DNA from 3 places in the Mesobacillus sp. S13 genome. Region 3 is predicted to be linked to each of the others. Evidence: riboswitches for the same ligand, from Rfam matches in the RefSeq annotation. Region 3 holds a riboswitch; each other region holds the start of a gene.
The links. Region 3 has a riboswitch for cyclic di-GMP ahead of LGO15_RS04635 (anti-repressor SinI family protein). Riboswitches for the same ligand answer to the same signal wherever they lie in the genome.
Positions count from the first base shown of each region.

Region 1: it holds a riboswitch for cyclic di-GMP, as region 3 does, so the genes downstream of both, LGO15_RS19620 (DUF192 domain-containing protein) here and LGO15_RS04635 (anti-repressor SinI family protein) in region 3, are expected to answer to the same signal.
Region 2: it holds a riboswitch for cyclic di-GMP, as region 3 does, so the genes downstream of both, LGO15_RS21780 (OmpL47-type beta-barrel domain-containing protein) here and LGO15_RS04635 (anti-repressor SinI family protein) in region 3, are expected to answer to the same signal.

Region 1 is NZ_CP084622.1:3,839,645-3,842,924, forward strand. It holds gene LGO15_RS19605 (TadE/TadG family type IV pilus assembly protein) at 1-201, opposite strand, end outside; gene LGO15_RS19610 (A24 family peptidase) at 198-719, opposite strand; gene LGO15_RS19615 (Flp family type IVb pilin) at 897-1,088, opposite strand; gene LGO15_RS19620 (DUF192 domain-containing protein) at 1,105-1,449, opposite strand; cyclic di-GMP riboswitch class I at 1,543-1,629, opposite strand; gene LGO15_RS19625 (SET domain-containing protein) at 2,044-2,427, shown strand; gene LGO15_RS19630 (PAS domain-containing sensor histidine kinase) at 2,649-3,280, opposite strand, start outside.
Region 2 is NZ_CP084622.1:4,255,218-4,258,497, reverse strand. It holds gene csrA (carbon storage regulator CsrA) at 1-166, shown strand, start outside; gene LGO15_RS21785 (flagellin N-terminal helical domain-containing protein) at 312-1,079, shown strand; cyclic di-GMP riboswitch class I at 1,233-1,329, shown strand; gene LGO15_RS21780 (OmpL47-type beta-barrel domain-containing protein) at 1,405-3,280, shown strand, end outside.
Region 3 is NZ_CP084622.1:904,758-908,037, forward strand. It holds gene LGO15_RS04620 (nitrous oxide reductase accessory protein NosL) at 1-570, opposite strand, end outside; gene LGO15_RS04625 (helix-turn-helix domain-containing protein) at 826-1,161, opposite strand; gene LGO15_RS04630 (hypothetical protein) at 1,387-1,575, shown strand; cyclic di-GMP riboswitch class I at 1,805-1,890, shown strand; gene LGO15_RS04635 (anti-repressor SinI family protein) at 1,920-2,048, shown strand; gene LGO15_RS04640 (helix-turn-helix domain-containing protein) at 2,149-2,469, opposite strand; gene treR (trehalose operon repressor) at 2,764-3,280, shown strand, end outside.

The sequences.
Region 1 (3,280 bases), 1.9 Mb from region 3:
ATAATCCCTGGCAAACGCAGTGATTTCGGAATCACTTTTACCGAGACCTCCCATCCTGACAGTTTCCTGTGCTGCCATATGAAGATGGGCATAAGAATACATAATCCTCCCGAAATCCAATATGCCGACTAACAGCAATAAAAGAACGGGCAAAACAAGAGCCGTCTCAACGAGTGATTGCCCTCTCTCATCACGTCTCATAGCAAGCCTCCTCCAGATGGGAACACAATGGCGGCCAGAGTTCCAATCGCTATGGCCACCCCATATGGATAGGTCGTGTTCAAGGCTTCCTTATCAAGTCCAAGAGGAACCTTCATACCACTGCGCAGCCCGCCCAGAAACATGCCAATTTGTCTTAGCCTGTTTAGGACACCCTTTCTAAAAAACAGAATGATCAGCGCCATAATCCCTCCAGCAAACGCCATATAAACAGCCGCCGTCAATACAAATACAACTCCCTTTAAGCCGCCGACCACCGCAAGCAGTTTTACATCCCCAGCTCCCATTCCCCCAAGCAAATAAGGAATCAGCAAAATCGAGAAGCCAACTGCTGTGCCTGCAAGAGAAAAGCCAATGCCCTGGATTCCATCAAAGACCGAATGTAAAACCAGTCCCACCAGTAAAAAGGGAAATAAAACCTTGTTATAAATCTTCCGTTCTCTCAAATCAGTTATGACACAAATGACTATTAAGGCTATTAATAAAAAATCAACAAACATCGATTTACCTCATTTCAGTGAGGAGTTTTAAAAAAGCCTCACGTTTTTCAACGCGAGGCTGTTTATGCCTGTACCTCTGATTATAAAAATACTGAATTAACAAGTACCAATCGTATAGTAGATTATAAAATAAAGGCCATTTAAGGTTATTGTTAATCCAGCATTGTACTCTAGTAATTATGGAGTATTGTTCCCTGTTTCTGCGCCAGTTACTGCAGTAACGACATTTTGGAACATTTCAACAATCTCTCCGCGAAGCGTTACAAGTGCTCCAACAACCGCTACCGCAATAACTCCAAGTACCAAACCGTACTCAGTCATACCTTGTCCTTGCTCTTCTGTGAATAGTGCTTTCATTTTTGCTTTCATGTTTTATAACCCCTTTTCATTTAATTAGTTTGATAGAGTGACCGACTTTCGTTCCGGTATTCCGGATCGTACCTTCTGGAAGCTCGAAGACGGAATACGCACCTTTGCAGCGCTTTCCCATTTTCGCAGGCTCTAGTTGTTCTTCCGCGCCTACAATTTCAAAGTTCTCGTTGATGTAAAGAACATCGATGGAATAGTTCATAAAAAAGGTATGGATGGACCGGCAGGGTTGTATGTAGAGACCGTGACCGTCTGGCAAGCTGTCTGTCAGCATCAGCCCTTTGAATCTGCTGAAAAAGGTATCTGCTATTTTTACATTCGCTGCCAAAACTCTGCCGTTCGATTCGTTCACAAGCCTCACTTTGCTTTTCACCTCCGACTGTACAGAAATAAACCCCGCCTTTACCGAAAGGGGGGTTTCTGAATACATACTCCATGTAATTCACCCTGATCTTTCGGTAGCTGGCTGGCTTAGCAATAAATTGCCGTAGCCCCTATAGCTTTGCGTCGCTGGTTTTCACCAGGTTTGCCTTTATCGAGAACCAGTGTATATCCGACTGATCTCTTACCCACATCATAATTATAATCACTCTTCAACAAAATCCACCAAAATACCTGATTTTTCTAAAAATTCCAACACATCTTTCGACTCAGGAAAATCAAACTATTTTTCCGATAGGTAGTGCTTAAATCCCTATTCAGATAATTAACAATATTCACGAATGATTTACTACTATTAAAAAAGGTTTTTTCATGGATAATTCAGCACACTCCATTCGCCGTTTTATAGGTAGATTGATTTGTTTTCTGTTGATTTTTCTTTATCGAATAGGTCATAAACCACTGAATTTCTTGAAAAAAATATGAAATTTATAATAAGTTTGCATTTCTTTTAAAAAACCGTCATGCTTAAGGAGTGAGAAACAACAATGTAATAGAGCGAGCAGGTGAAAAAATGATTCAAGTTAAAACTTCTGAAATTAGCGATGGGGAATTCAATAGAGGAGTATTCGCAACTCGTGATATTGCAAAAGGCGAATTGATTCATGAGGCTCCCGTGCTATCCTATCCGAACGATCAGCATGTTCATATCGAGAAAACGGCGCTGGCGGATTATGCCTTTGAATATGGCATTAATCATTCTGCTATCCTTCTGGGATATGGTATGTTATTCAATCACTCATACGAGCCTAATGCAACGTATGAAATCAATTTCGACAATCACACATTTGATTTCTATGCCTATCGTGATATCAATGCTGGGGAAGAAATTTTCATTAATTATAATGGGGAAGAAGATAATAACGATCCATTATGGTTCAACAAAGAAGATGAATAAAAACAAAAAGCGCAAGCGCCTCGAACAGCCCCGACAAGCGCTGGAGGGCCGACCGGTGAAGTCGTTCTTTGACTTCATTGGGCGGACCGAAGTGACTCGAGGGGCTAGGCGCTGGAGCTGGATTAGGAATACCATATGTAGTTATCCATAACTAAATAATTATATAATTTCCTAAGAAACAACAAAGCGGCTTCCAATTCAGGAAGCCGCTTTTCATTTTCCTATGTCGCCAGGCACTCCAGTTCAACTACGACTGTCGTCCCTTGCCCTTCTTCACTGATGATTCTCATCGTACCATTATGCTCCTGAATGATTTTATTGCTGACAGTCAAGCCAAGTCCGATTCCTTTATCTTTTGTTGTATAAAAAGGCGTTCCGAGATATCTAAGGCGGTCTGATTCGATGCCTGTTCCCTCGTCAGAAATACTCACAATCACTTTCCCCTGACCATTCGGCTGAAGATCAATAATGATTTTTCCGCCTTCAGGCATGGATTCAATGGCGTTTTTCAGGAAGTTTAAAAATACCTGTTTTAGCTGGTGTGAATTGCAAGAAAGCATGACCAGCTGTTCCGGGTAATTTCTAATAATCTGGACATTATGCAGCAAGGCCTGCGGATGGATGATATTGATCGTGCTATCAAGGATTGATTTCAGGTCTTCTTGTACAAACTTAACGGCCTGAGGCTTCGCCAGTGACATAAACTCATTGACAATTGTATCGATCCTGTCGAGTTCATTCATGATGATGGCCAGATAATCTGCTTGCTTCTCTTTATCAAGACAAGTTTGCAATAGTTTCGAAAAGCCTTTCAATGAAGTCAACGGGTTGCGGATTTCATGTGCCACTCCTG
Region 2 (3,280 bases), 1.5 Mb from region 3:
AATAACAGTGATTTCCTCAAAAAATGATCAAGTTAAACTAGGTATAAAAGCCCCCAGAAATATAGAAATATTTCGTAAAGAAATTCTTGAATTAATTCAGGAGGAAAACCAGCAAGCTTCTAAAGACATTTCTAACCTGATTATTAATTTTAAGGCACAAAAATAAAAAAAGATTTAAAAACTATTAAACAAATATATTTGTTCGACGATAATAATAGTGTAAAGGGAAATGGGCGGCCGACATTATTTCCCTGAGCTAATCATTTCGGTTCACATGGATGTGGACCAAACATTCAAGGAGGAAAAAAATAATGAGAATCAACCACAATATCGCAGCGTTAAACACGCACCGCCAGTTAGGTAATGCTAACAACGCTCAAATGAAGTCGATGGAAAAGCTATCTTCAGGTCTTCGTATCAATCGTGCAGCTGATGATGCAGCTGGTCTATCCATCTCTGAAAAAATGCGCGGTCAGGTTCGTGGATTAGAACAAGCTTCTAAGAATGCTCAAGATGGTATTTCTTACATCCAAACTGCTGAAGGTGCATTGAACGAAGTTAGTGACATGCTAGTACGTTTGAAAGAATTATCAGTACAGAAAGCTAACGGCACATACAACACTGAAGATATTGCGAACCTCGATCTTGAAATGACCCAATTGGGAACTCAAATTGATAAGATCATTTCTGATACAGAGTTTAATGGAACTAACGTATTTGCTGGTACGATTGATATTGTAATTAGTGATGATGACACCGATGTATTTGCAGTAGGTCTCACTGTTGCAGCACAAACTTTATCATCTGCCTCTGCTACATCAGCCATTGAAACTTCTATTGATACTATCAATACTGCAAGGTCCACTTTCGGTGCGCATCAGAATCGATTAGAGCACACTATCAATAACCTAAACACTACTGCAGAAAACTTAACTTCTGCAGAATCACGTATCCGAGACGTTGATATGGCAAAAGAGATGATGAACCAAACTAAGAACTCTATCCTTGCTCAAGCTTCTCAAGCTATGCTTGCTCAAGCTAACCAACAGCCGCAGGGAGTTCTTCAACTTCTTCGTTAATTTTAAACTTATGAGGTTTGTCCAATGGACAAACCTCTTTTTCTGTTGATTAATAATTGAAGAGTAACTTCTTATAAATTTCTTAAAAATAAAACTTATGGGTATAAATACCTTTTAATATTGGGTCTATTGTATTATGATAAAGTGAAATACAAGTGAAAAAGGCAAACTATGGGAAACTATAGGACGCAAAGCCACGGGCCTGTTCTACCTTACTAGTTATTTTGGTGGATGGCAGCCGGTTGCCACAAGGATACATAGCGTATTTTCTATGGACCTTGTTAAGGTCTTTTTGTTTGCCCTTTTTTCGCAAAAGGAGAGAAATATGTTTAAGAGATTATTTAAATTCCCGTCTCTAGTAGTAGTTATGCTGCTAATCGCTCAATTGGTTTTGCCAATTGGATCAGCATTCGCTAACAATGCAAGCAGTATGCTACCCCCTACGGATCTCGCTTACGTGAATCCATCCCCTGAAGATGTAAAACTCACATGGAATACTGTATATGGAGCAACTGGCTATAATGTTTATGAAATTAAAGAAGGCCAGTTGATATTGCTTGGTACGGCCAAAACAAATATTTATAGCTTGAATGATCTTCCAGAAGGCAGTTATACCTATACAATATCCACTTTGAGCGGTGAGTTCGAATCTGGGCCATCGGCTCCGATAACTTTGGATGTTGTTTATCCTTCAATGGAAGCCCCGGCAAATCTGTCTTATAAAATCCAAAATGGTAATGATATTGTCCTTGATTGGAAATCATCTCAATATGCTCAAGAGTATTCTATTTTTGAAGTCTTGGAAAATGGTGAAAATAAGCTGCTTACGACCACGACTTCAAATAGTTACAAGTTTACGAACTCAGCAGCAGGCACATATACATATTCAGTATCTGCAGCTAACCCTTATTTCGGGGAATCGGTGCTTACAGATGCTATATCAGTTGAACTTATTCACCCGGTAATGACAAAGCCGGATAATCCGACTTTCACTATTTCTAACGGAACGGATGTAACCTTAAAATGGAGCAGTGTTCCTTTTGCGAAAGGCTATAATGTCTATCAGGTAATAGAAGGACAAAAGGTATTAAAAGAAACGGTTACAACAACAAACATAAAGTTAGTGAATAAGCCTGAGGGTGATTACAAATATATCGTTCATTCCTTCAGCGACCGCTTTGGTGAATCACAAGAAGGCAGTGAAATCTCACTAACGGTTAGTCCGGTAGTAATGCAGGCCCCTAATGCTACTGCAAAAGTGCAGAACTTTAATGATATTTATATTAGCTGGGATCGAGTTGACTATGCCGACAGCTACAAAGTCTATCAAATTGTTGATGGAGAAAAAGTGCTGAAGGATACAGTTACAAGAAATTATATAAACTATCAAAAACAAGAGAGTGGCGACTATCAATTTGAAATCCACTCATATAGCGACCGTTTTGGTGAATCAGAAGATAGTGCCAAGTTAACAGTTACAGTGGAAACATATGAACTTGATGCACCGCAAAATGGTGCTGTTAATGTTAAAAATGGTAATGATTTAACCCTGACTTGGGATTCTGTTGTCAATGCCAGCAATTATAATGTCTACCAAATCATAGACGGTGTTAAGGTTTTAAAAGATTCAATTACAGGAACAACTAAAACTTTCACTAATCTCCCAGAAGGGAATTATCATTATGAAATCTTTGCTTATAATGCTCGAATCGGAGAATCAAAAGAAGGGCTTGAAATCAGTACTGCTCTTGAACATCCAGATGTTGCCCCACCTACCAATGTAGAGTATTCTGTGACCAACCCAACTAGTTTCACATTGAGCTGGGATAAGGCTGAATATGCCAACAGCTATTATGTATATCAGATTCTTGATGGAGAAAAAGTCCTGAAAAGATTTGTTTCTGGTACAAGTATCTCTTATAGCAATTTGGAAGCTGGCCAATACAAGTATGAAGTATATTCGTATTCTTCCAGATTTGGTGAATCAAAAATCGGCAGCCCAGTAGAGGTTACCCTGGACGGATATGTGATGCCGGCTCCTGAAAATATAACATATTCAATTTCGAGTGGTAATGACATCAAGCTGCAGTGGGATGCTGTAGACTATGCAGCAAGCTACAAAGTTTATCAGGTTGTTGATGGAGAAAAAATTCTGAAGTCTTCGCCAAGATCAACATATGTTTATTTATCTAACCAGCCAG
Region 3 (3,280 bases):
ATCGTTGTTCATCTTCATTTTTTTCATATAGCGTTCTTTTGCGATTTGGTCGATCTGCTCCCATGTTGCGGTAGCAGGGTTCTTGTCGTTGTTTTCTGAAATGAATTTTTCGGCACTTTCTGGATTCTTGAAGAATGCGTAGCCGTATTTCATAGGTGTTTTAAGATCTGCTTTTACTGGAATAGCGGAGTCGGCGTCAATCCATTCAGATGTAATGTAATCACGTACCCACTTTTCCTCGAATTCCACATCATCACGCCGTGCGATATTCAACAGACATCCGGAGTCGTCAAAGAATACATACTCGCCGTCTTTCGTTTTAGCCTGGGCTGTAAATACACCCATTGGGTCAGCTTCATCGTATACCTTCATATTGCAGAAGGCACAAACATCATCGGCACCAGGCTGATGAGGGCCATCACCATGGTCGTGATCATTCTCCTCGTGCTTCACTTCTGTTGCCGCAGTTTCCTGTCCGTCTTTCTGTTCGTTTTCGGCCGCTTCATCTCCGCAAGCAGTAACAATGATCATTAATAAGAATGCTATCATGACAGCAAATAGTTTCTTCATTCCATTCTCCTCCTTTGATCGAATTTAATCCTATCAAGGAGTTGTGATTAAAATACGAAAAAATAATGGGGAAAACGTGAGAAGTACTTTGTTTTTATGAATATTTTGTGACAGCTTTCTGGCATCGTAAATATGCCAGGTCACAGTGCATGGGGGAGTGACTATGTATTTTGTCGGCTCAAAAAAAGATAAGCGATACTATCGTGAAATATTTGGTCTAAAGAGCGATTTTAATTTGTATTTTAGTATATAAGCTTACTGTTTATTCCTGCTTTGAAACTTCATGAAATCCACATAATAAGCAAAGTCCTCTTTGCTTATTCCATTTTTTATGGCTTCATCAACGAGTCCAGCCCATTCCTCATCAACAGGCTTCTGGAAAGTTTTCGTATTTTGTTGTCCCATCAAATACTCAACACTTGTATCTAGATTGTCTGCGAGCCGGGAAAGCACCTGAAGTGAGGGATTACCCTGTATTCCCCTTTCAATGTAACTGAGATAGGATTTGGATACTTTCGCTTTTTCAGAGAGCTCACTAATTGAATACTTCTTCTTCAGCCTTAAGTTTTTTATTTTTTCGCCAACAGTCATATGGCAATCTCCTTTAAATTCATCTATTAATTCATTATAACGAACAAATTAGTTCTTTTAAAAATACAAGAAACTGAGATAAACGGAGTATTTTCTTAAAAAAGAACGATTTTTGTTCTTTTTTAAGAAAATTCGCCATATTTTAGACTTTTTCAAGATTGGTACAAATGAACTATACTTCAGTGGAATGAGGCAGTAAGCCACTTAAAAAGGAGGCAGGATGTCGTGTACAGAAAGAATTGTGATCGTTGCAATCGCCCTTCGTTTAGCAGCAGTGAGGCAGGAGAATGGATCTGCCCGATTTGCGGAAATGATTTAACGAGATATCCATTTTTTAATGCCATCAGTCTTGAAAAAGTGGCCATTATGTCGGACTGGAAAAAGCAAAAGTACAAAAAAATGGTCAACCCTTAAGTTTATGGGGGTAAAAAAATAAAAAGAGTTCAACAATTAGAGATATTATTTGACAAAAAGTCTTATCAAAATCATTGTAATTTTCAGAAAAATACTCTTACTAGCTATGATTTTGTAATCATTTGGAAGAAAAAAGAAAAAAACCTTCTATTGCAGGCGACAAATACTTACATGTTAAATATATAGAACACGGTACAATGACATTGGGACTTAAAAGTGAGTAAAAAGGTACAGAAAAAGGCAAACTTGTTGAAAAACTAGGACGCAAAGTCACGGATCTAAGGTGCAATGTACTATGATGGCCGGGCTGCCTGGAATACTAACTGTATTTTGGGGGGAAGAACTTGATTAAAGAGCAGGTAGTTTTCGAAGAACTGGATACAGAATGGATGCATCTTATAATGGAAGCATTAGAAATGGGAATTAACAAAGAAGAAATCAGGGAGTTTTTAACGCAGACGAAAAATAGCTGAGGAATTTATACATAGAGATTAGAAGTGCAATCGGGCAGCTCTTATGGAGGTGCTTTTTATTTTGCACAAAAAAGGACAGCCATCTTAGCCGTCCTGGATATCATTTATTATGAAGTCGCCATTTATTGAATTCAAGAAACTCCTTGAATTGATCCTTTGTGATCCCAGAATCCATTGCTTCTTTTACAAGATTGACCCAATCTGAATCCATGTTTTCTTTATCGGGTTGTTCATGAATGAGATGGTCCACTGGCACATTCAGTACTCCAGCGATCTTTTCTAAGAATTGGATTGAAGGATTTGTCTGAAGATTTCGCTCGAGTGAGCTCAAATATGATTTTGCCACGCCAGCTTGTTCTGCCAATTCGGATAAGGACATTCGTTTCTCTTGTCGAAGTTTTTTGACGCGTTCACCAATCACTGTTATCCACACACCTTATCAATTTATAGTTATATCATAACAAATCTGATAAAATAGTTCCATATTAAGAACACCTTATAGAACAATTATAACCAACACCAAGATTTTTTGGTTCACTTTTAGAAAAAAACTTATTGGGAAAAAACTCGCAGCTTTTATATCGGCGATTGCATTTGAAGTTGTAGAAGATTTTATGAAGTTTTTTTGAAAAAGACAAACACGATTGTCTATTGTATCCAAACGGACTTAAAAAAGGTAAAATGGTAGCAATCAGACAAGGTACGGTGATGTGTTATGCAAAAAAAATATTTATTGATCTATGAAGAAATTGCGAAACAGATCCAGGAAGGAGATTATCCAGCAAAAACGATTTTGCCATCTGAAAATGAATTTGCGGATATGTATCAAACTTCGAGGGAAACCATCCGCAAAGCACTGAATCTGCTTGCCCAAAATGGCTTCATCCAAAAAATCCGCGGCAAAGGTTCACTTGTCCTCGATTTGAAACGGCATCAGTTTCCGATCACCGGATTGATCAGTTTTAAAGAACTGGCAGAGAATATGGGTGGAAAGGCGAAAACGACAGTGGAGGATTTCACTCTCGAGCTGGCCGGCCAGGAAATCGCCAGGGAATTGAATGTTGGTAATGATGAGAAGGTCTGGAAGGTGAAAAGGGTCCGGCACATTGATGAAGAACGAGTGATCCTCGATAAGGATTATCTGGTAGAAAGGCATGTGCCAGGGCTGTCCCGCCAGAAATGCGAGAACTCGATATTCGAGTATATTGAAGGGCAGCTTGAGAAGAAAATCA